3 regions of the Neorhizobium sp. S3-V5DH genome follow, and region 1 is predicted to be linked to each of the others. Evidence: riboswitches for the same ligand, from Rfam matches in the RefSeq annotation. Region 1 holds a riboswitch; each other region holds the start of a gene.
What was found. Region 1 has a riboswitch for cobalamin ahead of bluB (5,6-dimethylbenzimidazole synthase). Riboswitches for the same ligand answer to the same signal wherever they lie in the genome.
Positions count from the first base shown of each region.

Region 2: another riboswitch for cobalamin. It lies ahead of EDE09_RS07465 (ABC transporter substrate-binding protein); the one in region 1 lies ahead of bluB (5,6-dimethylbenzimidazole synthase).
Region 3: another riboswitch for cobalamin. It lies ahead of EDE09_RS14310 (DUF1636 domain-containing protein); the one in region 1 lies ahead of bluB (5,6-dimethylbenzimidazole synthase).

Region 1 is NZ_SMCL01000021.1:856-11,064, forward strand. It holds gene EDE09_RS22280 (aminopeptidase P family protein) at 1-1,633, shown strand, start outside; gene EDE09_RS22285 (AzlD family protein) at 1,646-1,960, opposite strand; gene EDE09_RS22290 (AzlC family ABC transporter permease) at 1,962-2,678, opposite strand; gene pncA (bifunctional nicotinamidase/pyrazinamidase) at 2,791-3,417, opposite strand; gene EDE09_RS22300 (NAD+ synthase) at 3,646-5,319, shown strand; gene EDE09_RS22305 (TolB family protein) at 5,330-6,160, shown strand; cobalamin riboswitch at 6,187-6,372, shown strand; gene bluB (5,6-dimethylbenzimidazole synthase) at 6,447-7,133, shown strand; gene EDE09_RS22315 (hypothetical protein) at 7,134-7,802, opposite strand; gene EDE09_RS22320 (NADP-dependent malic enzyme) at 7,922-10,209, opposite strand, start outside.
Region 2 is NZ_SMCL01000003.1:309,446-319,654, reverse strand. It holds gene blh (bifunctional sulfur transferase/dioxygenase Blh) at 1-966, shown strand, start outside; gene bigR (sulfite-sensing transcriptional repressor BigR) at 957-1,304, shown strand; gene EDE09_RS07490 (YeeE/YedE family protein) at 1,301-1,711, shown strand; gene EDE09_RS07485 (YeeE/YedE family protein) at 1,708-2,139, shown strand; gene EDE09_RS28440 (FAD/NAD(P)-binding protein) at 2,285-2,494, shown strand; gene EDE09_RS28435 (hypothetical protein) at 2,470-2,694, shown strand; gene EDE09_RS28430 (hypothetical protein) at 2,691-3,416, shown strand; gene EDE09_RS07475 (nitroreductase family protein) at 3,413-4,513, shown strand; gene EDE09_RS07470 (LysR family transcriptional regulator) at 4,807-5,703, opposite strand; cobalamin riboswitch at 6,161-6,398, shown strand; gene EDE09_RS07465 (ABC transporter substrate-binding protein) at 6,585-7,616, shown strand; gene EDE09_RS07460 (iron ABC transporter permease) at 7,613-8,641, shown strand; gene EDE09_RS07455 (ABC transporter ATP-binding protein) at 8,638-9,432, shown strand; gene EDE09_RS07450 (fatty acid desaturase) at 9,564-10,209, opposite strand, start outside.
Region 3 is NZ_SMCL01000008.1:161,600-171,808, reverse strand. It holds gene cobO (cob(I)yrinic acid a,c-diamide adenosyltransferase) at 1-366, opposite strand, end outside; gene EDE09_RS14320 (CbtA family protein) at 363-1,118, opposite strand; gene EDE09_RS14315 (CbtB-domain containing protein) at 1,132-1,308, opposite strand; cobalamin riboswitch at 1,345-1,538, opposite strand; cobalamin riboswitch at 1,597-1,799, shown strand; gene EDE09_RS14310 (DUF1636 domain-containing protein) at 1,906-2,307, shown strand; gene cobW (cobalamin biosynthesis protein CobW) at 2,304-3,341, shown strand; gene cobN (cobaltochelatase subunit CobN) at 3,357-6,647, shown strand; gene cobG (precorrin-3B synthase) at 6,644-7,957, shown strand; gene EDE09_RS14290 (precorrin-8X methylmutase) at 7,954-8,583, shown strand; gene EDE09_RS14285 (precorrin-2 C(20)-methyltransferase) at 8,580-9,332, shown strand; gene EDE09_RS14280 (precorrin-3B C(17)-methyltransferase) at 9,329-10,093, shown strand; gene EDE09_RS14275 (cobalt-precorrin-6A reductase) at 10,057-10,209, opposite strand, start outside.

The DNA.
Region 1 (10,209 bases):
CATCACGCAGCGTGAAGCCGTGGTTTTCGTTGATGGACGTTACGTGACGCAGCTTGCCGAGCAGGTGGACGGTACGGTCTTCACCGGCGGCGACCTCGTCAACGAACCGCCGCATATCTGGCTGCCGCGCCATGCGCCCAGAGGATTCCGGTTAGGTATCGATCCGTGGCTTCATGCGGGTGCCGAAGCGCGGCGCCTCGAAAAGGCGCTTGGGCAGATCGATGGCGCGCTGGTGCTTCTGGATGGCAATCCGCTCGATGCTATCTGGAATGATCGTCCGTCCGAACCGCTCGGCCCTGTTTCGATCCAGAAGCAGGAGCATGCGGGCCTGCTTGCCGGCGAAAAAATCGCGGAGATCGCCAGGCACGTGAAAGAGAAGAACGCAGCGGCGGTCCTCATAACCGACCCGTCGTCCGTCGCATGGATATTCAATATCCGCGGCGACGATGTTCCGCATACGCCGCATCCTTTGAGCCGCGCCATCATTCCGGCCGAAGGCAAGGCTGAAATCTTTCTGGATCCAATGAAGACCGGTATCGAGGTCTCAGCCTATCTCGCGCAGCTTTCCGTTCAGCGCCCGCCGTCCGAATTTCTCGCCCGACTGTCGGCTTTTGCGAAGGATGGCGGAAAGATCCTGATCGATTCCGAGCTGACGCCGCTGGCGCTGACGAAGGCTATTGCCGCTGTCGGCGGCGAGGTGGTGGAGGCTTCCGATCCCGCAAAACTGCCCCGGGCCTGCAAGAACAGGGCCGAGCTGGATGGCTCGGCTCAGGCCCATCTGCAGGATGGTGTGGCGATGGTGGAATTTCTCCATTGGCTCGATGCGCAGCCGCCCGGTTCGATTACGGAGATCGATGCGGTAAAGGCGCTGGAGGCGGCCCGTACTCGTGTGGGCCAGAACATGCAGAACCCGTTGAAGGATATTTCCTTCGACACAATCTCCGGAGCCGGCGAGCACGGTGCTGTCATCCACTACCGGGTGACGACCGAGACGGACCGCAAACTTGAGGCTGGCGAACTTTTCCTGATCGATTCCGGTGCCCAATATATCAACGGTACGACCGACATCACCCGCACTGTCGCTGTTGGCGCCGTAGCGGAAGACTGGAAGCGCTTCTTCACACTGGTGCTGAAAGGGATGATCGCCATCAGTGCGGCGCGTTTTCCGAAGGGGACGCGGGGCTGCGATCTCGACCCGCTCGCCCGCATTGCGCTCTGGAAGGCTGGAGGGGACTACGCCCACGGAACGGGCCACGGCGTCGGCTCCTATCTTTCGGTCCACGAGGGGCCGCAACGCATCTCACGGCTGGCGACACAGGAGCTATTGCCGGGCATGATCCTTTCCAACGAACCGGGCTACTATCGCCCCGGCTCCTTCGGCATCCGCATCGAAAACCTGATCTATGTGAAGGCGGCAGAAGAGATCGACGGCGGCGATCAGCCGATGCTCGCCTTCGAGACCCTGACATGGTGCCCGATCGACCGCCGGCTCGTCTTGCCGGCGCTGATGACGTTGGAAGAGCTCGGATGGCTCAACCGCTATCATGCCGACGTGCGGGAAAAGCTAATGCCGCTCGTCGATAATCAGGCGGTCAGGGATTGGTTGGTGGAGGCCACCGAGCCGCTGGCGTGAGCCGCGGAACGATCAGAAGCCGAATAGGTGGCGGCTTGCCATTGCCGCCGCCCAGCCGGCGGCGAGCATGATCAGACCCGGATAACGCAAGCTGACGAGAAGCGCCACCGACATGGCGATCTTCACATCCCATCCGCCATTGAAGAAGGCGGGTGCGACCAGTGTGGTCAGGACAGCTGCTGGCACGGCATTCAGCGCCTGTTCCATCCGGGGAGGGATGGTCTTCATCCGCGTGATCAGGACATAACCGCCGACACGCGTGAGAAAGGTCGCAACTGCCGCGGCGAAGATCAGCAGGAGCATTTCCGGGTTGAGAACCTCGCTCATGTCAGGCCTCCGCCTTCTCTGCCATAGGCTCCGGTTCGCTCGCCGGCAGCGGCAGCAATGCCGCCACCGCTACCCCGACCGCCGCGCCAATGCTGACATGCCATGGGGAGCCGACAAAGTGATAGGCGGCAATGGATCCGAGCGTGCTGGCAAGCACGACAGGATAGAAACCGGAGCGCCTGCGAAAACCGAGCACCAATCCCATGAAATACGTCGGCAGCAGGACGTCGATCGCCAATGTCCGCGGGTCGCCCATCATGCTTCCGAACCAGGCTCCGACGGTGCTGAAGAACAGCCAGGGAAAGTAGATCGAAAGCCCGAAACCGAGATACCATTCAAAGCTGACACCCCGGCCGTCCTCACCGCGCTTCACCGACTCGGCAAATTGTGGGTCCGTCAGCAGGAAAAAGGCGAAGAATTTCTGGACCGGTGAGAAGTGGGTGATGAAGCGCGTCAGCGCTGCCGAATAAAGGATATGCCTGAAGTTAACCGCGAAGACCGAAAGCACGATCAGCCAAGGGGCGACATGGTGGCCGAAGAGTTCGATGCCGACCAACTGGCTTGCCCCCGCGTAGACGGTGGCGCTCATGATGGCCGCATCGAGCACCGACAAGCCATTGTCGACAGCCACGGCACCGAACAGGATCGCAAAGGGCGCGGAGGAAATCGCAATGATAGCTCCGCCCTTCAGGCCATCGATGATGTCTTCGCGCTTCATGAAAAAGTCCTTTGGGACGCTTTAGGGCCGTGCCGAATTCAACGCAATTGAATATGGCTGATGGGACGATCGATTTCGCTGAACTGTCATTGGCTGCAGCCGTTCCCGCCGATCAATCAGCTAGCACGTCCTTGCTCGAGATGATGTCGACGCCGTTGGCTTTCATCTCGGCTATCGCAGCCACGACTCCTTCCGGATCGATCCCGCGGCTGGCGTCTTCTATGAACCGCACCTTTACATCCGGCAGCATCTCGACCGCATCGAGCACCGAATATCTGACGCAATAGTCGGTGGCGAGGCCGCAGATATCGAGTTCCGTCACCTGCTGCGCCTTCAGATATCCCGCGAGGCCCGTCAATGCCGCCTGATCGTTGTCGCGGAAGGCGGAATAGCTGTCGACAGCGGGGTTTTCGCCCTTCTGCTGAATATAGTCCACGGCTGCGATGTTGAGGTCCGGATGGAATTCGGCGTCGGGTGTTTCCTGCACGCAGTGATCGGGCCACATCACCTGCAGCTTGCCGGAAAGCTTTCCCATCTCGAAAGGCTTTTTACCTGGATGCTGTGAAGCGAAGCTCCCGTGATTTTTCGGGTGCCAGTCCTGAGACGCGACAATAACGTCGTATCCACCGTCCTCGATCAGCCGATTGGCGATTGGCACCACGTCGTCTCCGTGCGGCACGGGCAGGTTGCCACCAGGGCAGAAGCCGTTCTGGATGTCGATCAGCAGCAGGGCCTTCATTGCGACTTCCTCCGAATCTTGCTTCCAACAAAATGCCCATCACGGCGCCAACGATCAAGCCGGCCAATGCAAAGCGCCTTTCTAGGCAGATCCAAAGGTACCCTTTGGGTTCTGCCTCTGGAATGCCTGCAGCGATTACTCTGGTGTCCGCTCATCCGCTTGAAACATCGCAAAAAATTCCCCCGAGCGATGTTGCCGGCGTCATCGGCGGGCGCTAAATCGTGAGGCATGACACAGGATATCAGCCAGACACTCCGTATCGCCGTCGCTCAGCTCAACCCAACTGTCGGCGATATAGCCGGCAACCTGGCCCTTGCGCGGGAAGCGCGCAGGGACGCCGCCGGCGAAGAGGCAGACCTTGTTCTCTTCACAGAGCTCTTTATCTCCGGATACCCGCCAGAAGATCTCGTCCTCAAACCGGCTTTCCTGGCTGCCTGCCAGAGGGCTGTCGAACAGCTGGCGGCCGATACTGCCGATGGTGGTCCCGGCGTCGTCATCGGCTTTCCGCGACAGGGGGAGGCGGGCCGGCACAACTCGGTTGCCTTGCTGGACGGTGGCAAGATCGTTGCGATACGGGACAAGGTCGATCTGCCGAACTATGGCGAGTTCGATGAGAAACGCGTTTTCACGGAAGGATCGATCTCGGGGCCTTACAACTTCCGGGGCGTCAGGATCGGCATTCCGATATGCGAGGAGATCTGGAACGACATGGGCGTCTGCGAGACGCTGGCGGAAAGCGGAGCGGATATCCTGCTCGTGCCGAACGGTTCCCCTTACTATCGGGGCAAAGTGGATGTCCGCCATCAGGTCGCCCTGCGTCAGGTGATCGAAAGCGGTCTGCCGCTGCTGTTCGCCAACCAGGTCGGGGGACAGGACGAGCTTGTCTTCGACGGCGCAAGTTTTGCTTTCAACGCCGACAAGACACTCGCCTTCCAGATGAGCCAGTTTGAACCGGCAATCACCGTGACCGAATGGAAGAAGGCCAACGACAGCTGGCGTTGTACGCGCGGCCCGATGGCGCGTATTCCCGAAAAGGAGGAAGCGGATTACCGCGCGTGCCTGCTGGGCTTCCGCGACTATGTCAACAAGAACGGCTTCAAATCGGTGGTTCTCGGGCTTTCAGGCGGTATCGACTCGGCGCTCTGCGCGGCCATTGCCGTGGATGCCCTGGGAGAGGAACGGGTGCGCACGGTGATGCTGCCCTATCGCTACACGTCAGAAGAGTCGCTCAAGGATGCGGCCGATTGTGCCAAGGCTCTTGGCTGCCGCTACGACATCGTGGCGATTGCCGAGCCGGTCGACGGATTTTCATCGGCATTGTCGGAATTATTCGAGGGAACGGACGAGGGCATCACGGAGGAGAATCTGCAGAGCCGTGCGCGCGGGACGATCCTGATGGCGATCTCCAACAAGTTCGGTTCCATGGTGGTGACGACCGGCAACAAATCGGAAATGTCGGTGGGTTATGCGACGCTTTATGGCGACATGAACGGCGGCTTCAATCCGATCAAGGATCTTTACAAGATGCAGGTCTACGGGTTGTCCGCATGGCGCAACGAGCATCTGCCGCCTGGCGCGTTGGGATCCGGCGGCGAGGTCATCCCGAAGAACATCCTTGCCAAGGCGCCGTCTGCGGAATTGCGTCCCAACCAGACCGACCAGGATTCGCTGCCGCCCTATCCGGTACTCGACGATATCCTCGAATGCCTGGTCGAGCTGGAAATGGGAACGGAAGAGATTGTAGCCCGGGGTCACGATCTGGCGACCGTCCACCGAATTGAGCACCTGCTTTATCTTGCCGAATACAAGCGGAGGCAATCCGCACCCGGTGTAAAGATCACCAAAAAGAACTTCGGTCGAGATCGGCGCTATCCGATCACCAACCGATTCCGGGACCGGTGAGGGCATGGCGCTGCGGAGTTCTGTCGAGATCTACAATATTCGCACCCGGCAATACCGGGTTGTCTGGCAGACTGAAGCTCTGTTCGAAGCGCCGAACTGGTCGCCGCGTGGTGACTATCTGATGCTCAACAGCGACGGGCTGATCTACCGGCTGTCACCGCTGGGTGACAGCGCTCCCGTTCCAGTCGATACCGGCTTTGCGCGTGAGTGCAACAACGATCATGGCATTTCGCCGGACGGCTCGCTGATCGCCATTTCCGACAAGGTAGAATTCGGCAAGTCGGCAATCTATGTGCTACCGGCGGAGGGTGGTGATCCCCGGCTGGTGACGGAGAAACTGCCCTCCTACTGGCATGGCTGGTCACCGGATGGTGGAAAATTCGCCTATTGCGGTATCCGCGACGATCTCTTCGATATCTATACGATCGATAGGGAAGGCGGCGAAGAGACACGATTGACTTTCGGAGAGGGGCGGAACGACGGGCCCGACTATTCTCCCGACGGCGAATGGATCTATTTCAACTCCAGCCGTACCGGCATCATGCAGATCTGGCGCGTACCTGCGTCGGGAGGCGCAGCGGAACGTATCACCGACAGCAATTACGGCGACTGGTTTCCTCATCCGTCACCAAAAGGAGACAAGATCGTTTTCATCTCCTACGACGCGACGGTATTCGATCATCCGCGCGACCAAAACGTCCGCGTGCGGCTGATGGACATGGATGGCGGTCATGTGGAGACCTTGTTCGAGTTGTTTGGCGGGCAAGGCACAATGAATTCGCCCAACTGGTCGCCGGATGGAAACGAGTTCGCCTATGTGCGCTACTTCCCTGTCGCATGAGGGGCTTGAATGCGTGAGGCCGCTCATGCATAACCGCGACGTCAGGTGCCTGCCGCTGGCAGGAGAATCGGGAATCCGGTGCGAGACCGGAACGTGCCCAACGCTGTGAGGCGGACGCTTGCCGCAAAGTAGATGCCACTGGGATTTCCGGGAAGGCTGCGGCGAGCGGATGAAGCCAAGTCAGAAGACCGGCCTGTCGAGATAGACCGACCCGCGTGGACGGCGGCAAGGTTTTTTTGGTGCCCTGCTTTATTACGCGGGGTGTCAGCATTGTTGGGGATTAACGATGCGACCTGATCTTTTTGCCGATGCCTTGATGCCTGCAGAAGAATTCCCGGAACGTGACCGTGCTGCGGTCTACCGGGCCATAGAGACGCGCCGTGACGTGCGCGATCAGTTTTTACCCGAGCCGCTTCCGGACGATCTCGTTGGGCGGCTGCTTGGGGCGGCGCATGCTGCGCCGTCGGTCGGTTTCATGCAGCCGTGGAATTTTATCCTGGTGCGTGACCCGAAGGTCCGTGAAGCCGCCTGGCAGGCCTTCTCGCGGGCCAATGAGGAAGCGGCGGAGATGTTTCCGCAAGAACGACGCGAGGTCTACCAAAACCTGAAGCTGGAGGGCATCCGCAAGGCGCCGCTCAGCATTTGCGTCACCTGCGATCCCGAGCGGGCAGGCCCCGTTGTCATCGGTCGCACTCATGATCCGCGCATGGACGTATTCTCGTCCGTCTGCGCGGTGCAAAACCTTTGGCTGGCGGCACGGGCCGAAGGTGTCGGAGTGGGCTGGGTCAGCATTTTCCACGAGGCGGACCTGCGGACACTGCTTGGTATCCCCGAGGGAATTCAAATCGTTGCCTGGCTTTGCGTCGGCTACGTCGACCGCCTTTATCGAGAACCGGAGCTGGCGGTAAAGGGCTGGCGCCAGCGGCTCTTGCTCGAGGACCTGGTATTCAACGACAAATGGGGCCGAGCTTGATCACTGCTGGGGTTGTGGGCCGGTAGACTTCGGATTGGCAAGATCAATGCTTGTATCCGGCAGAAACTGGGGGCCCACTATGCGAACCTTCTTGTTCGGATCGTAGGTGCGCTCCAACGGCGGAGGCGGCGGCAGGTTTGCCGCTTTCGTTTCCTTCGGATCTTTTGTCCGCAGGTCGGTCACTCCTGAATAGGGCTCCGGTTTCGGCAATTCGATCCCCTGAACCTTCAGCCGCTCTTTCCGCTCCTCTTCGACATCGGAAGGGAGGCAGCCGTTCGATCGGATCGACGCAAGAATGGCATTGCGTTCATCCGACGAGCGCCAGAGCTGGCGTGCATTCTCCCGATCCGCCGTCAACGCGTCGCGCTCACGCTCCATCGCGCCAAGCGCATCGCGCATCTCGTCGCAGGCGCCGCCATTAGCGCTGCCACCGAAGACGACGATGCTGCCGCCGCAGCCGCTGCGGCGCATCTCGATTCGATGCCGACGAATGTCGCCGTTGATCTCGCTGAGATGTTGCGAATAGCGCCGCATCTCGGCGGTGTTGCCGATGATTTGCGGAGCATTGTTGAGTTGCCGGTAAAGCGCCGCGCAGGTGCCTATATCCCGCGCGGAAGCCATGTCGGGTGCAAGCAGAATTGGGGCGATCAGCAGGTTGCGAATGCGCATCAGTCGATGTCCGGCGATCTCTAGAATCGGTAACCGCATCATGAGGCAGGCCAGTTGACAATATCATAAGCACGCTCTCGCAATCTGCGGAGCCAGTACGGATTATGCGGTTCACAGGCCTAGGACTGCAGAGCGAAATCCGGTTGTGAGGCCTCCACAACAGCCAGCGCTGCCATGTTTACCACGCCGCGCGACGTTACCGAGGGCGAGAGGATATGTGCAGGCAGCGCCGTACCCAACAAAATCGGTCCGACATGAAGTGCATCGGTGAGATTTCGAACGATCCCCAACGAGATATTGGCCGCGTCCAGGTTCGGGAAGATCAGAAGATTGGCCTCTCCGGTCAGCGAGCTGTCTGGCATGGCGCGCTTGCGCAGGTCTTCCGAAAGCGCGGAGCCGCCCTGCATCTCACCGTCGACTTCCAGTTGAGGAGTCCGTTTGCGTACAAGGCTGAGGGCGGCGCGCATCTTTTGTGCGCTTTCGGAATCCCGAGAACCGAAATTCGAATGGCAGATCAGCGCCGCTTTGGGGACGATGCCGAACCGCTGGACTTCCTGGGAGGCGAGAATGGTGATTTCGGCGATTTCCTGTGCGGAAGGATTGTAGTTCACGAATGTATCCGTGAAGAAAATCGCGCCCCGTTGAGAGATCAAGAGGCTCAGGCCCGAGAAGGCGCAGACGCCCTCCCTTTTTCCGATAATCTGCTCGACGTCGCGCAGATGCCGATCATAACCGCCTTCCACGCCGCAAATCAGCGCGTCAGCCTCGCCGCGCTTGACGGCAAGCGCCCCGATTACTGTGTTGTTGGTGCGCACGATGGTGCGCGCAGTCTCCGGGTTGATGCCCCTGCGCCCTACCAGAGCGAAATAATCATCGACATATTCGCGGTATCGAGGATCGTCTTCCGGATTGACGACTGCGAAATCGACCTCAGGCCGAATACGAATGCCAAAGCGCTGAAGGCGCGCCTCGATGACCGACGGGCGGCCGATGAGGATGGGCGTGGCGGTCTTTTCCTCCAACAATACCTGCGCGGCGCGAAGCACGCGTTCATCTTCGCCCTCCGCAAAGATTACGCGCTTTTTCTCGGCGGTCTTGGCGGCGGCGAAAATCGGCTTCATGACAAAGCCAGAGCGCCAGACGAAGCGGTTGAGCTGATCGAGATAGGCGTCGAAGTCCTGGATCGGGCGGGAGGCTACGCCGGTTTCCGCTGCGGCTTTTGCGACGGCCGGTGCGATGCGCAGGATAAGCCGGGGATCGAAGGGTGAGGGGATGAGGTAGTCGGCGCCGAAGACGGGCGTTTCGCCGGAATAGGCGCGAGCGGCAACGTCGGAAACCTCCTCGCGGGCAAGTGCCGCGATCGCCTTGACCGCCGCCATCTTCATTTCCTCATTGATCGTCCGGGCGCCGCAATCCAGCGCGCCGCGGAAGATATAGGGGAAGCAAAGGACGTTGTTCACCTGATTCGGAAAATCCGAACGACCGGTGCAGATCATGGCATCCGGACGGGCGGAGCGGGCGAGTTCCGGCATGATTTCCGGTGTCGGGTTGGCGAGCGCCATGATGAGCGGCTTCGGCGCCATGCGCGCAAGCAGTTCTGGTTTGAGCACTCCGGCTGCAGACAATCCGAGGAAGACGTCGGCATCGTGGATGCTGTCGGCCAAAACACGCTTATCGGATTTCTGGGCGTAGATTTCCTTCCACTCGTCCATGAGCGTGTTGCGGCCGTCGTAGACCAGGCCTTCGATGTCATGAACCCAGATATTTTCCTTCTTCGCTCCGAGCGAAACGAGAAGATGCAGACAGGCAAGCGCCGCCGCACCGGCGCCGGACGTGACGATCTTCACGTCGCCGATATTCTTGCCGGCGAGTTCCAGCCCGTTCAGGATCGCGGCTGCCACGATGATCGCTGTGCCATGCTGATCGTCGTGAAACACCGGGATGTTCATCTTTTCGCGCAGCCGGCGCTCGACCTCGAAACATTCGGGAGACTTGATGTCTTCCAGGTTGATCCCGCCGAAGGTCGGCTCCAGCGCCGAGATGGTAGAAACCATCGTCTCGATACCGCGGGCTTCGATTTCGATGTCAAAGACATCGATGCCGGCGAATTTCTTGAAGAGGACGGCTTTGCCCTCCATGACCGGCTTCGATGCCAGCGGGCCGATATCGCCGAGGCCGAGCACGGCCGTGCCGTTGGAAATCACCGCGACAAGATTGGAGCGGGCTGTAAAATCGGCAGCCGCATCGGGATTGTCGCGGATCGCAAGGCAGGGAGCGGCGACACCCGGCGAATAGGCAAGTGCCAGGTCGCGCTGGTTTCCGAGCGGTTTGGTCGCCTGGATTTCGAGCTTGCCGGGGCGGGGATAGCGGTGGAAGAACAGCGCCTGCTCGTCGAGATCGCCCGTGG
Region 2 (10,209 bases), on a different contig from region 1:
GGCCGCATGTCTGCCGACGAGGTCGTGGAGTTCGGGCGCGGTTGCGGGTTCGACACCAGTTCAGCTGCAGCCTGGCTCACCAAGCATGCCGGGCGCAGGCCGCAGGTGAAGGGCTTTTTCGACAAGCGCACCTGGAGCGTCCAATACGTGGTGTCCGACCCGGAAACGGGCAACTGCGCCATCATCGATCCCGTGTTCGATTTCGACGAGAAGGCCGGAGCGACCGCGACCATCAATGCCGATGCGATTCTCGACTATATCCGCGACAACAATCTCACAGTCGACTGGATCCTCGACACCCATCCGCATGCGGACCACTTCTCAGCGGCACAATATCTGAAGCAGAAGACCGGCGCTCAAACGGCCATTGGGGAGCACGTGGTGGACGTCCAGAAGCTGTGGAAAGGCATCTACAACTGGCCGGAGCTCGCGACCGATGGTTCGCAATGGGACCGGCTGTTCGCCCATGGCGAGACCTTCAAGATCGGTTCGATCGAGGCCAAGGTGCTGTTTTCGCCCGGACATACGCTTGCCTCCATCACCTATGTGATCGGTGACGCCGTCTTTGTGCATGACACGCTCTTCATGCCAGACAGCGGCACCGCGCGCGCGGACTTCCCGGGTGGTGATGCACGGGTTTTATGGAAGTCGATCCAGGGTATTCTGGCATTGCCGGATGAGACCCGGATCTTCACCGGCCACGACTACCAGCCCGACGGCCGCGCGCCTCGCTGGGAAAGCACTGTCGCCGAGCAAAGGAAGTCCAACCCGCATATTGCCGGAGTGACGGAGCGAGAGTTCGTCGCGCTGAGGACGAAGCGCGACAAGACGCTGCAGATGCCGAAGCTCATCCTGCATGCCTTGCAGGTGAATATCTGCGGCGGCCGCCTGCCAGAACCGGAAGCCAACGGCAAGCGCTACCTGAAGTTTCCGCTGGATGCCTTGCAAGGAGCCGCGTGGGAATGAGTACCGACCTGAAGATGATGATGAAGGCAGGGCTGTCTCCGGCGGAGATGTCCCTGCGCGCGGGCGAGGTGGCAAACCTGTTGAAGACGCTGTCCCATCCGGCGCGCCTGATGATCGTCTGCACCCTGGTGGAGAGCGAGTATTCCGTCGGGGAGCTTGAAGAGAAGGTCGACGTCCACCAGCCGCATCTGTCGCAGCATCTCACCGTGCTGCGTGGCTCGGGCGTCGTCAAAACGCGGCGGGAGGGGAAACAAATCTTCTATCGCCTGACGGAGGAAAAGGCCGCGCTGCTGGTCGGCGCTCTTTATGACATCTTCTGCGTGAAGGAAGGCAAATGAACACATATCTCCCCTCATTGGTCGGGGGCATGTTGATCGGCACATCTGCTGTCATGCTCCTGCTCCTCAACGGCCGCATCGCCGGGGTCAGCGGGATTGTCGGGCGTCTTGCGCAAGGGATCGGCTTGACCACCAATGTGGCCTTCGTCCTCGGATTACTCCTCGGGCCGCTCGCCTATCTGCTCGTATTCGGCGGCTGGCCCACTGTGCAGATTACGGCAGGCTGGCCGCTCATCATCGTCGCCGGACTGCTCGTCGGCTTCGGCTCCAGGATGGGGTCGGGCTGCACCAGCGGCCACGGCGTCCTTGGCCTGGCTCGCCTGTCGCCGCGCTCGATGGTGGCCGTCGCCACCTTCATGACGGCGGGTGTGGTCGCCGTCGCAGTGCTGCGAGGATTCGGATTATGAACCGCCACGCATCTCAATTCTCCGCTGCGCTTGCTTCGGGCATCGTCTTCGGTTTCGGGCTGTCCTTGTCCGGCATGCTAAATCCTGTCCGCGTCCAGGGTTTCCTCGACATCTTCGGCGCCTGGGACCCAAGCCTGGCGTTCGTTCTTGGCGGCGCGGTCGTCGTCGCCTTCGCCGGCGTGCAGGTGATGAAGCGGATGGAGCGTCCGGTACTCGACGACAGCTTCCATGTGCCGACGGACAATCGGATCGATGCACCCTTGGTGGTCGGTTCGGCTTTGTTTGGCCTGGGCTGGGGGATTGGCGGCTTCTGTCCCGGTCCGGCCGTTGCATCCCTGTCGGTCGGCCTCCCCCAGACGGTCCTATTCGTCGCAGCCATGCTGGGCGGAATGACCTTGTATGACAGAGTATGGAGCAGACGGACGTGATCTGCGGCGCGGCTGGCAGTGCGAAAACGGCAGTGCCGTGGATGTTTGAACTGACAACCTTTGTGACAAGACGGCCGTTTGACCTGCCTCAATGAAGGGAGCCGAAAAGTCGCCCAGCTTTACCTCGTCCAACGAGGGTTTCTCCATGCCTGAACCTGCTCGACATATCGTAATCATTGGCGGCGGGATCGCGGGCTTGTGCACCGGCGTCTACGCGCAGCTCTGCGGCTATCAGGTGACGATCCTGGAGCAGCATGCGATCCCGGGAGGCCTCGCGACCAGCTGGACGCGGAACGGCTACACATTTGAAACCTGCCTGCACTGGCCGACATGGCTGCCATCGCGCTCGTGCTGATGTTCGGCTGGATGAGTGCACGCAATGCGGGTTACGCGGTGGGCGGCGCTAAGTCGATCATCGACGCGATCACCCAACGCTTCCGCGCGCTTGGCGGAAAATTGCGCCTCATGGCGAAAGTCGAAACGATCCTGGTCGAGGATGACGTTGCCGTGGGCGTCAGGCTGAGCGACGGCGAGATCATCAGGGCGGCTGGGTGATCTCCGGCGCCGACGGCCACGCGTCGATCTACGATATGCTCGAGGGCCGCTATCGCAACGCGGCGATCGACGCCTTCTACGACAGCCAGAAGGTCTTTCCTTCCTATCTGCAAGTCTCGTTGGGCGTCGCAAGGGACCTTTCGCAGGAACCCGGCTTCCTCGCTCGAACTCTGGCCAAGCCACTCGAAATCGATCCCGAGACCAGCCTCGACACCGTCGCGTTCCGCATCTTCCATTTCGATCCGACCTTTGCGCCCGCAGGCAAGACCGCGGTCACCTGCTTTCTGCCAACATGGAACTATGCCTATTGGCAGGATCTGCGGCGCAAGGATGCGACCGCCTACGAGGTGGAGAAGCGGCGCATTGCTTCAGCCGTGATCGAAATTCTCGAACGCCGCCTGCCGGGTGTCCGCGAAGCCATCGAAGTGACGGATGTTTCGACGCCGGCCAGCGTCATGCACTTTACCGGCAACTGGAAAGGCAGCATGGAGGGTTTTCTGCCTACGCCAGGCGTCGGCTTTCGGCCGCGTCGCCAGACTCTGCCGGGCCTCCACCGGTTCCGGATGGTCGGTCAATGGGTGCAGCCCGGCGGAGGATTGCCGTGCGGCCTCATGACGGCGCGCGCAGCGGTTCGGGCGATCTGCCGCCGCGACCATGTCGCCTTCCTGCCCGATGGCCCCGGCCGCCGGGATGAGAGCATGCCGCGGGAGTTATTCGGATGATGACGCGGCGCGGTCTGCTCATCGGAGGCGGCGCGGTGGCGATCGCGGGCGCAGGTGCTACCTATTGGAGCCTACGTCAGATGGGCTCGATGGAGGCGTATGAAGTTTCGATTGCGGCGAGCAGGGCCGTGCTTTCTGAAAACCCCCGGCTGCACGAACTTGTCCGCTACGCGACGCTTGCCGCGAACGGCCACAACACGCAGCCGTGGCGGTTTCGCCTCGGTGAGAGGCGCGTTGACATCCTCGCCGACCCTACGCGGCGCACCCCGGTGGTCGATGCCGATGACCACCATCTGTTTGCGAGCCTCGGATGCGCAGCCGAGAACCTCGCGCTCGCCGCCTCCGCGGCTGGCCGTCCTGCCAAAGAAATCAGCTTCGATCCGGCGCATGAAGGCACCGTGACACTGGTTTTCGGCGACGGAGCAGCGAGCCGATCCGATCTGTTCGCGGCGATTCCGAGGCGCCAGTCGACCCGCGCCGACTATGACGGCAAAAGCGTTTCCACGGCAGACCTCCGGGCTCTGGTAGCGGCGGCAGACATGCCGGGCGTCGATCTCGTGCTGATCACCGGGAGGACCGGGATGGATCGCGTGCGGGATCTCGTCCTCGCCGGAAACACCGCGCAGATGGCGGACGCCGCCTTCATGCGCGAACTGAAATCCTGGTTGCGCTTCAACCCGCGCCAGGCGATGGCATCTGGCGATGGGCTGTTCGGCCCTACGAGCGGCAACCCATCCTTGCCGAGCTGGCTGGGTCCGCACCTCTTCGATCTCGCGTTTCGCGCGGATACCGAGAACGATAAATACGCAAGGCAGCTTCATTCGTCAGCGGGCGTAGCGGTGTTCGTTTCCGAACGCGACGATGCGGAGCATTGGGTCCGCGCCGGACGTGCCTGCCAGCGCTTCGCCCTGCAGGCGACGGCGCTCGGTCTCAAGCATGCCTTTATCAATCAACCGGTGGAAGTCGCGCAACTGCGACCCGAGCTGGCCGCGCTCGCCGGCCTGCCTGGACGTCGGCCGGACATCGTCATGCGGTTCGGATATGGGCCGACGCTACCCTATTCGCCGCGGCGCCCGGTGGAGGCGGTGCTGGCGTAAGCGAACACACGAGACCTCGCCGTCATGGGATCTGCGGACAAGCGTCATTGGCGACGGCCCGGGCCTTTCCGGTAGTTGCGGAATCGGATGCTCGAACCCCTTGCTCAGCTTCTCAGATGCGCCGCGGTCTACAGCAGACCTTCTCTGGGAACGAGCTGGCACTCGAGCCATGTCGCGGTAGCGGCGAATTTGATGAATCGATGAAGTTGGCGAGGCTCTTATCCGAGGGGGTGGCCAAGTTGGGACCGATTGCGCCCGCCCGGAATCCCTGAAACGTAATTCGTCCCTACCGCCTAATGCCCGTGGTATCTCAAGGCATCCACGACGACCTTGAAGGCAGGGGAGTTCTGATGCCGGGTCGGGTAATAGATGAAATAGCCTGAAAATGGAGGCGACCATTCTTCCAGCATGGGCACGAGGCGTCCAGTCGCGATGTGTTCGGCGACAAGATCTTCCGGCAGATAGGCGATGCCACCATTTTTCATGGCAGCATCTATCATGGGGTAAGAGCTATTGAAGGTGAGCTGGCCGTCGACTCTGACACGTAGCTCTTGCCCGTCCTTCTCGAATTCCCAGACGTAGAGCCCGCCGCCGGTGGCCTGGCGCATGTTGATGCAGTTATGCTGTACGAGGTCCTGCGGATGCTGCGGCGGCGGTTGCGTGGCAAGGTACTGGGGCGAGGCGACAGCCAGCATTCGCCAGTCGGGACCGACCCTGATGGCGATCATGTCTTTCTCGATGCTCTCGCCGAGCCTTATCCCTGCGTCGAAACCGTCTTCCACAATATTGCGCAAGCCGTTATCCCGGCTCAGCTCAAGCTTGATATCGGGGTATTCAGAAAGGATCGGCTGCAGTCTGGGCCAGACGATGCTTTCCAGCGCGTGATCAGACAAGGTAATCCTAATAGTGCCGGACGGTTTGTCGCGCAGGGCCATGAGTGCCGCAAGATCATCCCTTATGGCGGAGACCCGAGGCGCCAGCGATTGAAACAGACGCTCACCGGCTTCGGTCAGCGCCACGTTACGGGTGGTGCGGGACAGAAGCCGCAGGCCCATGCGTGTCTCCAGGCGCTTGATCGTGTGGCTAAGCGTGGACTGAGTAATACCGAGTTTGGCCGCAGCCCTGGTGAAACTCCGCTCCTCTGCCACGGCCAGGAACCATAAAAGGTCGTTGAAATCTTCCCTGGCCATCGTTTCCCCGTCCGGTTTTCATAGACGACTTATGGTCTGGATCGATAAATTAAGCGAAGTATGGATACCAATCCATAGGCGTTGCCTCTGCTGCCGTCTTCAGCGAGACAGCATCCTTCCGTCTCGACGACGCCCGGCCGCACCCCTCCGTCTCGATTAGCGGCAAGGACGACATCGGCGGCTGAAAAGAGAAGGCCGGTGCCCGTAACGAAGCATTCTTGCGCAACTTTTCATTTGACGAATGTAATAACATTACATATGCAGATCCGTGTGATTTTTGAGAGTGATTATACGACACGGGGCTCGGTATGCTTCTCCTCACCTATCACCGGTATCTCGCCGAGCCGATCTCGACCAAAGTCCCCGGTCCGAACGGGCGCGGAAATCTCATACGCTTGCTCTTCGGTCTCCGCACCTTGGCTGCCGTCTTTTCCAGCTTGACGGCGAGACGGACGGGCCTTTATCTGGCGATGACGGTTCCCGGAGTCAAAAGCAACGGGACGAAAAGGGAATACGGTGCGGACGACCCGAAGGGGATCCAAGACCGTGGCTGCCCCCGCAACTGTGAGCGGATTGCCGTCCATCCTCGTGGTGCCGAAAGGCGCCATGCCACTGCGCTGGTTTTGGGCGCGGGAAGGCAGGTGGGCGACAGATATTCGCAAGCCAGGAGACCTGCCGTCGAACATCGATCCATCATCACGGGCGGGGATGCCCGAAGAGGAGAAAGACATGGCCGACACCCGCGCTTCATCGCGCTTTTGCGTATCATATTTCCCAGATCTCCATCGTCGACGGGGCGACCGGGTGCTTTGAAAGCATCCTGATATCTAGCGCGGCCCGTTCAGGACCCGCATTCACATCACACTTCGGGAAATATAACGATGATCACTTCCAAGCGGTGGCCGCACGTTGGCCTGTGCGCTTTGTCCTTGATTGTTTCAGGACTGTTTCACAACGCCCTGGCGGCAGAAACCGTCTATCCTCTCACGCTTGAGAATTGCGGGCGGCAGATAACCTTCAAGAACGCGCCGTCACGCACCGTCTCGATCGGCCAGAGCAGCACCGAGATTCTCTACCTTCTCGGTCTTGCGGACAAGGTGATCGGCACTGCGCTGTGGGTCGGGCCTGTCCTGAAAGGCTACGAAGAGGTCAACGCCAAGATCGAACGCCTCGCCGACAACGATCCGAGCTTTGAAAGCGTGCTTGGAAAGAAGCCGGACATCGTCACCGTGCAGTTCCAGTGGCAGGTCGGTCCCGAGGGTGTCGTTGCAAAGCCCGAACAGTTCGAGGAACTGGGCATCGCGGTCTACACGTCGCCGTCCGACTGCATGGGCAAGGAAAATTCCGCCGCCGGCGACGGCGTCCGCCATCAGGTTTTTACCATGGACCTCGTCTATCAGGAGGTTCGTGATCTCGCGAAGATCTACGACGTGCAGGAAAAGGGCGAGGAAGTAGTGGCCGATCTCAAGCGGCGTGAGGCAGCGGCGCGCGCCAAGGTCGCTTCTGTCGAGGGCAGGCTTTCGGCCGTCTTTTGGTTTTCCAGCGCCCAGCAAGACGCTGACCCATACGTGGCGGGTAAAAACGGGGCGCCCGGCTACATCATGTCGGCTCTCGGGATCGAAAACATCATCAAAACCGACGAGGAATGGCCGACGGTGGGCTGGGAGACAATCGCCAGGGCCAATCCGACGATGATTGTGGCCGGCGCAATGAATCGCCGCCGTTACCCGCTGGACAGCATCGAGGCGAAACGTAAATTCCTGGACACCGATCCTGTCGCCAGCCTGATGCCGGCAGTTAGGAGCGGCCATGTCTTCGACATGGATGCGCAAGCCATGAATCCGACGATCCGCACCATCGAGGGCATTGAGGCGCTGGCCGATGCCATTGCAGGCGCCGGTCTGGTCAAATGAGACCTGCAGTCTCTTCCATTGGCCGTACGGGCGCTATTCCGCTGGCGCTTGTGGTCCTCGTCGCAGTCTTGTGGCTTGGCGCAGCGATCGGCGAGACTTCGATCCCGTTCGGGGTGGTTGCCAAGACGGTGGCCAACCGGCTGTGGAGTGCGGGCTATGCGCTCGAGCCGATCGACGAAGGCATCGTCTGGAGCTATCGGCTCAGTCGGGCAGTCGTAGCGGCTTGCTGCGGTGCGGCGCTCGCCTTGTCCGGGGTGGTGCTGCAGTCGCTGCTGCGCAATCCGCTAGCCGATCCCTATATCCTCGGGATCTCCGCGGGGGCTTCCACCGGGGCCGTCAGCGTGGCGATTCTTGGCCTGGGGGGCGGCATGATGACGCTCCCGATGGGTGCACTTCTCGGAGCCCTCATAGCCTTTGCCCTTGTCAGCCTGCTGGCCCTCAAGGCGGGCAAGGGAACGGCGGCCATCATTCTTGCAGGCGTTGCGGGGTCGCAACTTTTCAATGCGCTCACTTCCTTCATCGTTACCAAGGCGGCGACCGCGGAACAGGCGCGGGGCATCATGTTCTGGCTGCTCGGCAATCTGTCTGGAGTCCGCTGGCCGGATGCCTGGCTGGCGATTCCTGCCGCATTGACGGGTCTTCTGGTCTGCCTTTGGCATGCCCGCTCGCTTGACGCCTTCACGTTCGGCGCGGAATCGGCGGCATCACTCGGCATATCCGTTCGCCGCACCTACGTCGCACTGGTCGGAGTCTCCGCAATGATGACGGCGGTCATGGTTTCGATCGTCGGCTCCATCGGCTTTGTCGGTCTGGTCATTCCGCATGCAGCGCGCATGCTGGTCGGCGTCCGCCACAGCGTGCTGTTGCCGGCTGCCGCGCTGATCGGCGCCGTTTTCATGATCCTGGCGGATATCCTTTCCCGCGTTCTCATCCCGGGTCAGGTCCTGCCGATCGGAGTGATCACCGCCCTTGTCGGAGCGCCGGCCTTCGCTTTCGTTCTGGGGCAGCGAAGGGGACGCGGATGACGCTTACGGCAAAAGACGTTTCCTGGGGCGTCGGGGAAGCTGCGATTGTGAAGAGCATCTCGCTGGAGGTCAGGGAAGGAGAGTTTCTCGGTCTCATCGGTCCGAACGGCTCGGGGAAGACGAGTCTGATGGCGTTGCTTTCCGGCATCCGCAGGCCGCGGTCCGGCGAGGTCATTCTGGATGGCGTGCCGATCGGCAGGCTCGGTCGGCGCGAAGTCGCCCGGCATCTGGCTTTTGTGGAGCAGCAGGCGGAGACCGCCGAGCGGATCACTGCCAGGCAGGCCGTCGAGCTTGGACGCACGCCTTATCTCGGACCTTTGTCGCCCTGGTCAGCCAATGACGATGCGGTCGTCGAGGCGACCCTTGCCAATGTCGACATGGCTCATCTTGCCGATCGGCTTTGGCATACGCTTTCGGGCGGGGAACGCCAACGTCTGCATATTGGCCGCGCTCTTGCCCAGCAGCCGAAGATTCTGCTCCTGGACGAGCCGACCAACCACCTGGACATCGGCCACCAGATCAGCCTGCTCGATCTCGTCGGCCGGCAGGGGCTTACAGTGGTCGCGGCACTGCACGACCTCAACCATGCCGCCATGTTCTGCGATCGGATCGCCGTGATGCAGGGCGGGCGGCTGGCTGCGCTCGGAACGCCTTCCGAGGTGCTCACCGCCAAACGCATCCGCGAGGTTTTTGGGATCGAAGCCGAAGTCGAAATCGATATCCAAGGAAGCTGTCACGTCCGTTTTCAAGCACAAGGCCGAAAGGGCGGGCAATCTGCTTCCATGGGGTAAAATCACGGCGTGCCGACTGCAACTTCTCCCGATGAAAGATCATGCCGGCGTGATGCAATACGCCGTCAATGAACCGCGGAAGGATACGATTTCCGGAGGTAATCCGGCAGAGCCGCACGTTGCCGGTTAAATCACGCAGGCGTTGCCATCTTCGCAGCATCCTGGAAGGAAACGAGCTTGCTGCTCTTTTCATCCCAAAGCACGAGCCTGACGCACTGAATGCTCTGCCACAAGGTTATGCGGCCGATACCAGCAAGCTCGGGATGGTCGTGAAGCACTTCCGTCAGCCTGTAGTAAGGAATCCGGCTCGATAGGTGATGGACGTGGTGAACGCCGATATTGCCGGTAACCCATCGAAGCACCAGCGGCAGGTCGTAATGGGATGCGCCGTGAAGCGCGGCTTTCGGGAACTGCCATTCGTCGCCCTTCGACCAATGGGTGTCCTCGAACTGATGCTGGACGTAAAAGAGCCATACGCCGGCTGCACCCGCAAGCAGAACCACCGGCAGATGGACCAGCAGAAAGGGAACGAGCCCGACGGCCCAGATCATCAGAGCCGTGAGGATTGCGACCGCGAGATTGGTCGCCATCGTGGAAACCCACGGCAAAGCCCCGGAATTCATCATCCCGAAAGGCAGGCGCTGCTTGAAGAGAAAGAGCCAGGCAGGCCCGATGCCGAACATGACCAGCGGATGACGGTAAAGCCGGTAGGCGAGACGCTTCGACCAGGGAAGGGCATGATATTCAGCAACCGTCAGCGTGGTGATATCGCCGACG
Region 3 (10,209 bases), on a different contig from region 1:
CTCGAGCGCCTTTTCCCAAGCCTTTTCGGCGGCGGCGATATCGCGTTTCAGGTCCTGCGTCTCCCAGGTAAAGCCTTCGCCCATCGTGTGCCAGACAACGCGATCACCGAAGACCGCCAGCGCCGGCTGCTCGCCCGTCGACCAAGCGCCCTTGATGAACTGCACCACGCCGACTCGGCGGTTGTTGCCGAGCATGCGCAGCGCCAGCCCGAAAGCGGCGGTGGACTTGCCTTTACCCGGGCCGGTGTGAACGATGAGAAGGCCCTTTTCCAGGGTCTTCTCCGCGACTTCCTTGTCCTGAACCGCCTTGCGGTTCGCCATCTTGGCGCGATGGCGCTCGGCTATGCTTTCGTCGACCTGTTTCACCGTGAAGCGAGCTTTGCCGCAGATGCGGCAGAAGCCTCCTCGCCTGCGTGAAAACGCTCGCGAAGCATGCCGCAAGCTGCCCCAAGCAGGGCCCAGAACACCAGATTCGTGGCATAAACCGCGTTGACGAAGCGAGCGTGTAATTCGACCGGCACGACCGTCTCGTGAGACGGCGGCAGCGGCGCGCCGATCAGGTGGGGAGCAATCAGCAGACCGATCGCCAGGGCAGCAAAAATCGCCGAGCGCGTGTAAGCCAGGAGACCAAGCGCAGCCGCAGTGCAGACGGCGGTGGATATCCACCAGATTTGTCGAGGCCCAAGTTCCGCAGCGGGCATGCCCGGCAATTCCGGCGGCAGGCCGAGACCGGGTGCGAGACTGACGGCGAGGAAGCCGGCAATGCCGAACATCAGGCCGCCGCGCCAACCCCTGAAGCCGCCAAGAGCCTCTGAAGCCGCGACCAGAACGAGCCCGAAACCAATTGCCGACAATGCATTGGCAGCGGCGGTATAAATGAAGCGTTCGAGGCCATCGGCTGGAGCCCAGGCCGCTTCGTCATGGTGGTGGTCGGCAGGACTAGCTGCTCCCGCTGCCGGAACATCGTGGCTATGGCCTGCCCCACCGCCGGCATTTTCAAATACCTCGGCCTGCAGGATCAGCGGCACGGTGGAAAGGCTCTGCATGATCGTGAGCAGCAATCCGGACAATAGCCCGGCGATCACCGCCGTGAAGACGATGTTACGAAACAATGACATGGAAAGTTTTCCCTCAGTGACAGGGGAAAGCGAAGGAATGGCGCGAATCGTGGGCGGCATTGTGAACGACTTCCATGTGGGAGAAGCCGACGAAACCGACGATGAACAAGCCAAGCAGGGCCGTCATGCTAAGCGGAATAATCTTCGAAGCAGAAACGCTCGTTGCCATCGAAGCGGAATTCGTAACCATCGTATCGTCCTTTCGCCCTCCACCCGAGGGCCGTTCCATTTCGTCTTCAGCCTCGGCAGGTCTCCTGGCTCGCGGATCGAACGCCTAACGCCCGCCTTCCCGGATTTTCCAGTGGCTTCATGGACGAAGACTTTCCGCTTACAGTTGCGGGGGCAGCCGCGGGTTTGACGACAATCCGTCACACCGCATTCCCTCAAACCCTTTCGGGCACCATAGGCTTGGCCACTATAGACGAATTCGCCAGCCTCGCAATCGCCTTTGCGACGCATTGACATGGTGTCGCGACCGGGCGTAGTTGAAAGGAACGGTCCTTTTCTGGCAACGGGAGGGGCTAAGAGAGAATGCGGTGCGAGCTTTATGCTCAATGCCGCGGCTGCCCCCGCAACTGTAGGCGGCGAGCCATTGCCACCGAGCCACTGGATAATCCGGGAAGGCAGGCAAATGGCGGCGACCCGCGAGCCAGGAGACCTGCCGTTGGATTTGTAAGCTTCGCCGGGCGGGGTGCTCCGGAGGAAGCCGTGTCATTCATGGCAGACGAGCTTTGCTTTTCTGCTCCGCACCCCGATTGTTTGAACCCGGCGGTAACGCGGCTGAATGATGAGTGACGAGCGAAAAGACGATCCCGACGACATCGGCGTGACAATCTTCGTCTGCACGAACTGCCGTGACGAAGCAGATCCGGATATCCGGCCGGGCCTGAAAATGATCGCTGCGCTGAAGGAAGCTAGCGCCGGCAAGCCGCTGGCAGTCAAGCCGGTGACCTGCCTTGCCAATTGCGAAAAAAGCCCGAGTGCCGCCTTCAACCATCGGTCCGGCTGGTCCTATGTCTTCGGTCATCTGACGTTGGAGAACGTCGACGATATCGTCGCCGGCGCAATGATGCTCGCAGAAGACGAGCGTGGCTTCCTTCCCCTTCGTGGCCGTCCCGCCTGCCTGCGCGGCAAGGGCATGACGGCCCGCATCCCACCCTTTCATCATCACGAGGACATGCCTTCATGAGCGTCAATTTCGACCGCATTCCGTGCACCGTCGTTACCGGATTCCTCGGCGCCGGCAAGACCACGTTGATCCGTAACCTGATCGAAAAGCTGGATGGCAAGCGGCTGGCGATCATCGTCAACGAATTCGGCGATGTCGGCATCGACGGAGAGGTGCTGAAGGGCTGCGGTATTGAGACCTGCCCGGAAGACAATATCATCGAGCTTGCCAACGGCTGCATCTGCTGCACGGTGGCAGACGACTTCGTGCCGGCGATCGACCAGATTCTTTCCCGCGAGCCGCGCGTCGATCATATCCTCATCGAAACCTCCGGCCTCGCTCTGCCGAAGCCCCTCGTCCAGGCCTTCCAGTGGCCGGACGTCAAAGCTCGGGTGACCGTGGATGGGGTGATTGCAGTGGTGGACGGCCTCGCACTCGCCGAAGGCCGGGTGGCCGACGATCACGAAGCGCTCGAGGCTCAGCGCCAGGCGGATGGCTCGATCGACCACGACGATCCGGTCGAGGAGGTCTTCGAAGACCAGGTGGCCTGCGCCGACATGATCGTGCTGACCAAGACGGACCTTTTGGACTCGGTCGGGCTTGCCGCAGCAAGGGACCGCGTCTCTGCGCATCTGCCGCGGGCCGTAAAGATCGTAACCGCGGCTAATGGCGCGATCGACCCGGCCGTGCTGATCGGCCTCGGCCTTGCCGTGGAGGACGACATTGAAAACCGCAAGACCCATCACGACGACGAGCTTGATCACGACCACGATGATTTCGACAGTTTCGTCGTCGATCTGCCGGCCATTTCCGATGCCGACGGACTTGCGGCGCGCATCTCCGCGACGGCGGAAGCGGAAAACGTTCTGCGCATAAAAGGCTTCGTGGAAGTCGCGGATAAGCCGATGCGCCTGCAGGTCCAGGCGGTAGGATCGCGCGTGAACCACTATTTCGATCGCGCTTGGGCACCCGGCGAAACGCGACAGAGCCGCCTCGTGGTGATCGGTGAAAAGGGAATCGACCGCGAAGCGATCGAAAGAATGCTGGCCGCATAGAGGCTGAAGAAAAGGATGCATATCCTCGCCACCACATCGTCGTCGCTCGACGACCTGATCGAACCGGTCGACCTTAACCAGTCGCCGGCCGATGTGGTGGTGCTGTCCTTTTCCGGGAGCGACCTGAACGGTATTGCTGCGGCTTGGCACCCAGATCAGCCGAGCTTGCGGCTGGCCAATCTTTCCGATCTTCGGCACCCGATGTCCGTCGATCTATGGATAGAGAGGACGGCGGCGCATGCCCGTCTCATTCTCGTGCGCATCCTCGGCGGCTATGACCGTTGGGCCTATGGGGTGGAAGAGCTTTCCCGGCTTGCGCGACGCGATAAGATCGCGCTGGCGTTGCTGCCGGGCGAATGCAGCATCCGCGACGACCGATTGGCCGCTGCCTCGACGGTTTCAGAAGAGACGCTTGCCGGCATCCTCGCCTGTTTTCGCGAGGGTGGGCGGGAGAACATGCGGCTTCTGGCGCGACGGTTGGCTGCGCTTGCAACCGGCGACACCGAGGCGCTGACGCAAGCGGCACCCGTGCCGAAGGCTGGATTTTACAAACCGGGGCAAGGCATCGTCGAGGCGACTGAATTGTTGACGAGCGCCGCGACGGGCTCGCCGCGCCTGCCGATCCTGTTCTACCGCTCCATGCTGCTCGCCAACGATGCGGCACCGATCGATGCACTGTTCGAAGCGCTGGCTGCACGCGGTTTCGCGCCGGTTCCGATCTTCGTCAGCGGTTTGAAGGATGCAGATGCGGTGGCTTTTGTGGAACAGGCAATAGCGGAACAAGAGCCGGCCGCGATCATCGCAACCACAGCCTTCGCCAGCAGCGCCGACGAGCAGGGCGAGACGCTGTTTGACCGTGCCGGCGTTCCAGTCTTCCAGGTCGTGATCGCCACGACCCGGCGGGAGGGCTGGGCGGAAGGCCGGCGCGGCCTGAACCCGGCGGACCTCGCGATGCATGTCGTCTTGCCTGAACTGGACGGCCGCATCCTCGCCGGGGCAATCTCCTTCAAGGCCGGCGACAATTCCGCAAATCTTGTGAACCAGCCGGAACCGGATCGGGTCGAACAGGTGGCCGATCGCATTTCCGCCTTTCTGCGCCTGAAAATGACGGCCCGGACGGAACGCAAGATCGTCATCCTGCTGCCGGACTACCCGAGCGCGCCGGGGCGAACGGGGTATGCCGTCGGCCTCGACGTGCCGCAAAGCGTGCTGTCGATGCTGCACCAGCTCTCCCTAGCCGGCTACTATGTCTCGAGCATTCCGGAGACGGCACGGGACCTGCTGAACCGGCTGGTCGGGAAATCCGGCGCCTATCGGCTTACCGCCTACCGCTCGCCAACCGCCTCCGAAGCCGCCTGGGGTTTGCCTGAAACGGATGAGGATGTGGAAGACGGGGCCTACCGCTTCCGCGCCGCGCATTTCGGCAACATCACCGTGGCACTCGCGCCGGACCGCGGGCGCAATAAAGATCGCCGCGCCGATTATCACGACCCCGAGCTTCCGCCTCGCCACGCGTTGATCGCCTTCGGCCAGTGGATGCGGGACGAGATCGGCGCTCACGCGGTCGTCCATGTCGGCGCGCATGGCACACTTGAATGGCTGCCCGGCAAAACGGTGGCATTGTCGAAAGATTGTTTTCCCGAACTTGTGACCGGCAGCCTGCCGATCATCTATCCTTTCATCGTTTCCAATCCTGGCGAGGCGGCAGTGGCCAAACGGCGGATTTCCGCGGTCACCGTCGGTCATCTGCCCCCGGTGCTGACCGGCGCCGGGCTTTCCGACGAGCAGAAGAAGCTCGAACTGCTCGTCGACGAATATGCGCAGGCGGACGGTTTGGACCGGCGGCGTCGCGACCGGCTGGCAAAGCTGATCGTCGAGACCGCCCGCGAGACGGGATTGGCTTCGGAGGCTGGCGTTTCCCGCGACGACGATCCCGACACTGCCCTTACCCGGATCGATGCTTTTCTTTGCGATCTCAAGGATTTTGCGATCAAGGATGGACAGCACGTGTTCGGGCAGGTCGCACCTGGCGATGACGATCTGTTGCGGATACGGAGCGCCGCGGCCGAACGCCAGGCCTTGCTCGATGCGCTGGACGGAACACACATCCGCCCCGGCCCATCCGGCGCCCCGGCGCGCGGCCGCCTTGATGTGATGCCGACCGGGCGCAACCTTTTCGCCAGCGATCCCCGCACGCTACCCACACCGACCGCCTTCGAGCTTGGCAAACGCGCCGCCGAAGAAATCCTGAGACGCTATCTTCAGGATCATGGCGATTGGCCGAAAAGCCTCGTCTTCGATCTCTGGGGCAGCGCATCGCTCAGAAGCGGCGGCGAGGAAGTGGCACAGGTGCTCGCCCTGATGGGCGCAAAGCCGGTGCAGGACACAGCGACCGGCCGCGTAACCGGCATCGAAGTTTTGCCGCCGGCGATACTCGGTCGCCCGCGCATCGACGTGACGCTCAGGATTTCCGGGCTCTTTCGTGACATGTTCCCGGCGCTGATCGCTTTGCTCGACGCCGCCATGCGGGCAATCGCCGCACGTGAAGAAGCGCCCGGCGACAATCCGCTCGCCGAAGAGGCCCGGAAACTTGGCCGGGTGCCGCCGCGCATATTCGGTTCGGCGCCCGGCACTTATGGTTCCGGCATCGAGGAAAAGCTTGCCGACGGCGCCTGGGCTGAACGCGAGGAGCTTGGACGCATCTATCTCGATGCCACCAGCCACGCTTTCGGCGGCGCCGAAGGTGATGCATTTCAGATGCCTGGAAAGTTTGCCGAACAATTGGGATCGGCGGACCTCCTCGTTCACACCGGCGACGATCCTGGCCGCGACCTGCTTGACGGTTCCGCCGATGTCGCCTTCATCGGCGGCTTCTCCGCGGCGGTCGCCGCGCTCGGCGGCAAGGCGGACATTATAGCCCTCGACACGACGGACCCGCAGAAGCCGAAAGCCCGTTCGATTTCCGAAGCCGTGACCCGCGTGGTCCGTGCCCGCGCCGTCAACCCGCGGTTCATCGCCGGCCAGATGCGGCACGGCCCCCGGGGCGCGGCCGAATTGGTGGAGACTGTGGACCGGCTGATTGGTTTTGCGGAAACGACCCATGCCATCCCGCAGTCGCTGATAGAAGCAACTTATGACGCCTATATCGGGGATAAAAAGGTTCGTGATTTCCTGATCAGCCAAAACCCGGAGGGCTTGCGCCACATGGGCGAGCGGTTTCGCTCTGCGCTTCGCCGGGGCCTTTGGCATCCGCGCCGCAACGCCGTGGACGCGGAGCTCGAAATGCTCGCAAGGGAGGTGGCATGACAGCTCCCTCGCTCCACCCCACGACTTTGCACATGCGGCGCGGTGCCTGCCCTGCGCTTTCCGCGCCGATGATGACCGGCGACGGTTTGCTGGCCCGTGTAGCGCTGACCGATGCGATATCGCCTCTGCAACTGGTCGATCTCTGCCGGCTTGCCCGCATTCATGGCAACGGCATTCTGGATATTTCCGCCCGCGGTAACTTGCAAATCCGGGGGCTGAGTGAGGCATCCGCACCTTTGCTCGACGCAGACGTGCGGGCCTTGAACCTGCCGCTGCGCGAGGGACTGGCGGTGGAGACTCCGCCTCTTGCCGGCCTGGACGACACCGAGATCGCCGATCCGCGCCCGATTGCGGATGCTATTCGGCTAGGTGCACGCGATATCGCAGGACTGGCGCCCAAAATGTCGGTCGTTGTGGATGGGCACGGCCAGCTGCGGCTTTCCCATCTTCTGGCCGATATCCGCCTGGTGGCGGTGAAGATGGGCGATGATATCAGCTGGAAGCTCCTCCTCGGTGGTTCGGAAGCATCCGCTGGCGTCTTGGCCACGCTCGACGAAGCCGAGGCTGTTTCAGCGGCGCTCGATCTGCTTGGAAAACTTGCTTCCATGGGGAACGGAGCCAGAGGGCGAGATTTGGCGGCGAACCTCCTGCGGGACAACGGCGAGCTCCCGACCACCTCTCCATTCGACCTGTTTGTGCTGGCCGACAGCCTCCATGCTGTGGGGATCGGACCTGCCTTTGCCCAATCGAAAGCCGAGGATGTCATTGCGCTTTGTGTAGAAGCCGAGCGGCGCGGGGTCCGATTCCTGAAGCCGGCTCTGGATCATTCCCTGCTGTTTTTCGGCCAGCGCCCGGCATGCGAAGCCCTCGCAGTATTCGCTGCCGAAAACGGCTTCATCACGTCGGCGGCCGATCCGCGCGCTCACATAGCCGCCTGCCCCGGCAGTCCCGCCTGCCGGTCGGCTAGTATCGCCACTCGCGATGTGGCTGAAGAAACGGCACGTGGCTGCTCCGACCTGCTGGATGGATCATTCAAGCTGCACATCTCGGGTTGCCCGAAAGGCTGCGCCCACCCGGAACCGGCGGCGCTTGCCCTTTGCGGCACCTTTGCAGGCCTTTCATTGATCGCCCAAGGCAAAGCAACCGATTTGCCCTTTGCCGACATCACAATTGCCGATACCAAAGCCACGCTTCGCCGCCTTGCCGATCTCGTCAGATCGGAAAAGCGTGCCGGGGAAAATTCCGCCGCTTGCCTAGCCCGGCTCGGGGCCGATCGGCTCGCCGCAGCTGCCATATCAGGACGACCATGAACAGTTACGATTACATCCGCGAAGGCGACGCCATCTATGAAAAGTCCTTTGCGATCATCCGCGAAGAGGCCGACCTTTCGTCGTTTTCCCCCGATCAGGCAGAGATTGCGGTGCGCATGATCCACGCCTGCGGGCTGGTGGAGGCGGCCGGTCATTTCCGCTTTTCAAAGGACTTCGTCACCCGGGCGCGTGGGGCGCTGCACGCGGGCAAGCCGATTTACTGTGATGCGGAAATGGTGGCGCACGGCATCACCCGAGCCCGTCTGCCCGCGCATAATGAGGTGATCTGCACGCTCCGCGACAGCCGGACGATCGAGCTGGCGAAAACGATCAGCAATACCCGGTCTGCCGCGGCCCTCGATTTATGGGACGAGATGGATGGCGCATTGGTGGCGATCGGCAATGCGCCGACCGCGCTTTTCCGCCTCCTCGAAATGCTGGATGCCGGTGCGCCGCGCCCGGCTGCGATCATCGGCATGCCTGTCGGTTTCGTGGGCGCCGCCGAATCCAAGGAAGCGTTGATGGAATCGACGCTCGGCATTCCTTTTGCTGTGGTGCGGGGCCGCATGGGCGGCTCGGCAATGACGGCGGCCTGCGTCAACGCTCTCGCGAGGGCAGGGCTTTGAACGCGGCGATCCTCAAGGGCAGACTGACCGGCGTCGGCACCGGGCCAGGCGATCCGGAACTCCTGACGCTGAAAGCGGTCCGCGCCATCAACGAGGCAGATGTAATTGCCTTCTTTTGCAAAAAGGGCAGCACAGGCAACGGTCGTGCCATCGTTGAGGCCCATATCCGCTCCGGTACATTGGAGCTGCCGCTGGTTTACCCGGTCACAGTGGAAACGAACAAGGACGAGGCGGACTACCGCGGCCCCATCGCAGATTTCTTCGATCGCTCGGCGGAAGAGATCGCCGCGCATCTCGACGCTGGCAAGAACGTCGCCGTGCTGAGCGAAGGGGATCCGCTATTTTACGGTTCCTACATGCACCTGCATGTGCGGCTCAGCGGCCGATATCAGGCGGAGGTGATCGCCGGCGTCACGGCCATGTCCGGCTGCTGGTCGATGACTGGCCTGCCGCTTGTCCAGGGCGATGACATTTTGAGTGTGCTGCCCGGCACATTGCCGGAAGACAAACTGGTTGAGAGACTGAAGGACACGGACGGCGCGGTGATCATGAAGGTCGGGCGCAACCTTCCGAAGATCCGCCGGGCGCTGGCATCGGTCGGCAAGCTGTCAGGCGCGCTTTACGTCGAGCGCGGCACCATGTCGAACGGCGCGGCTCAGAAACTTGAAGATCGCGACCAGAGCCCTGCCCCCTATTTTTCCATCGTCCTCGTACCCGGCTGGAAGACGCGACCGGGAGCGGACCGATGAGCGGAAGATTAACCGTCGTGGGCCTCGGCCCCGGAAATCCAGATCAGGTGACACCGGAGGCGCTTGCGGCCGTTGCGGATGCGGAGGATTTTTTCGGATATTTTCCCTATATCGATCGCCTCGACCTTCGGGCCGATCAACGACGGCACGCATCCGACAACCGGGAAGAACTTGCCCGTGCGCGCGCCGCCCTCGAAATGGCGGCGAAAGGCGGCAAGGTCTGCGTCGTTTCCGGCGGCGACCCGGGTGTTTTTGCCATGGCGGCCGCAGTCTGTGAGGCGATCGACGAAGGACCAGCCGAATGGCGCGACATCGATTTTTCGGTGGTGCCCGGCATAACCGCCATGCTGGCGGTCGCCGCCAAGGCCGGGGCACCGCTCGGTCACGATTTCTGCGCCATCTCGCTTTCCAATAACCTGAAGCCCTGGGATGTGATCGAAAAGCGCCTGATCGCAGCAGCGGAAGCGGGCTTCGTCATGGCCTTCTATAACCCCGTCAGCAAGGCACGGCCGCACCAACTCGGAGACGCATTTGCGCTTCTTCGCCGCCATTTGCCCGGCGAAGTGTCGGTTATTTTCGGACGCGCCGCCGGTCGCCCGGACGAAGCAATCCGGATCGTTCCCCTGTCGCAGGCCGAAAGCGGAATGGCCGACATGGCCACCTGCGTGATCGTCGGGACCGCAGAAACGAAGTTGATTGAACGGGACGGGCGGCGCCCGCTCGTCTACTCGCCCCGTTTTTTCAAAGGTGCCGGGGCATGATCGAGCCAGGCAAGCATATCCTCGATCGTCTCGACGGACGGCACGTCCGGCAGGACCGGGCGGCGGACCATGATCACCTCGATACCGAGTTTTCTGGCGGCTGCGATCTTGCCGTA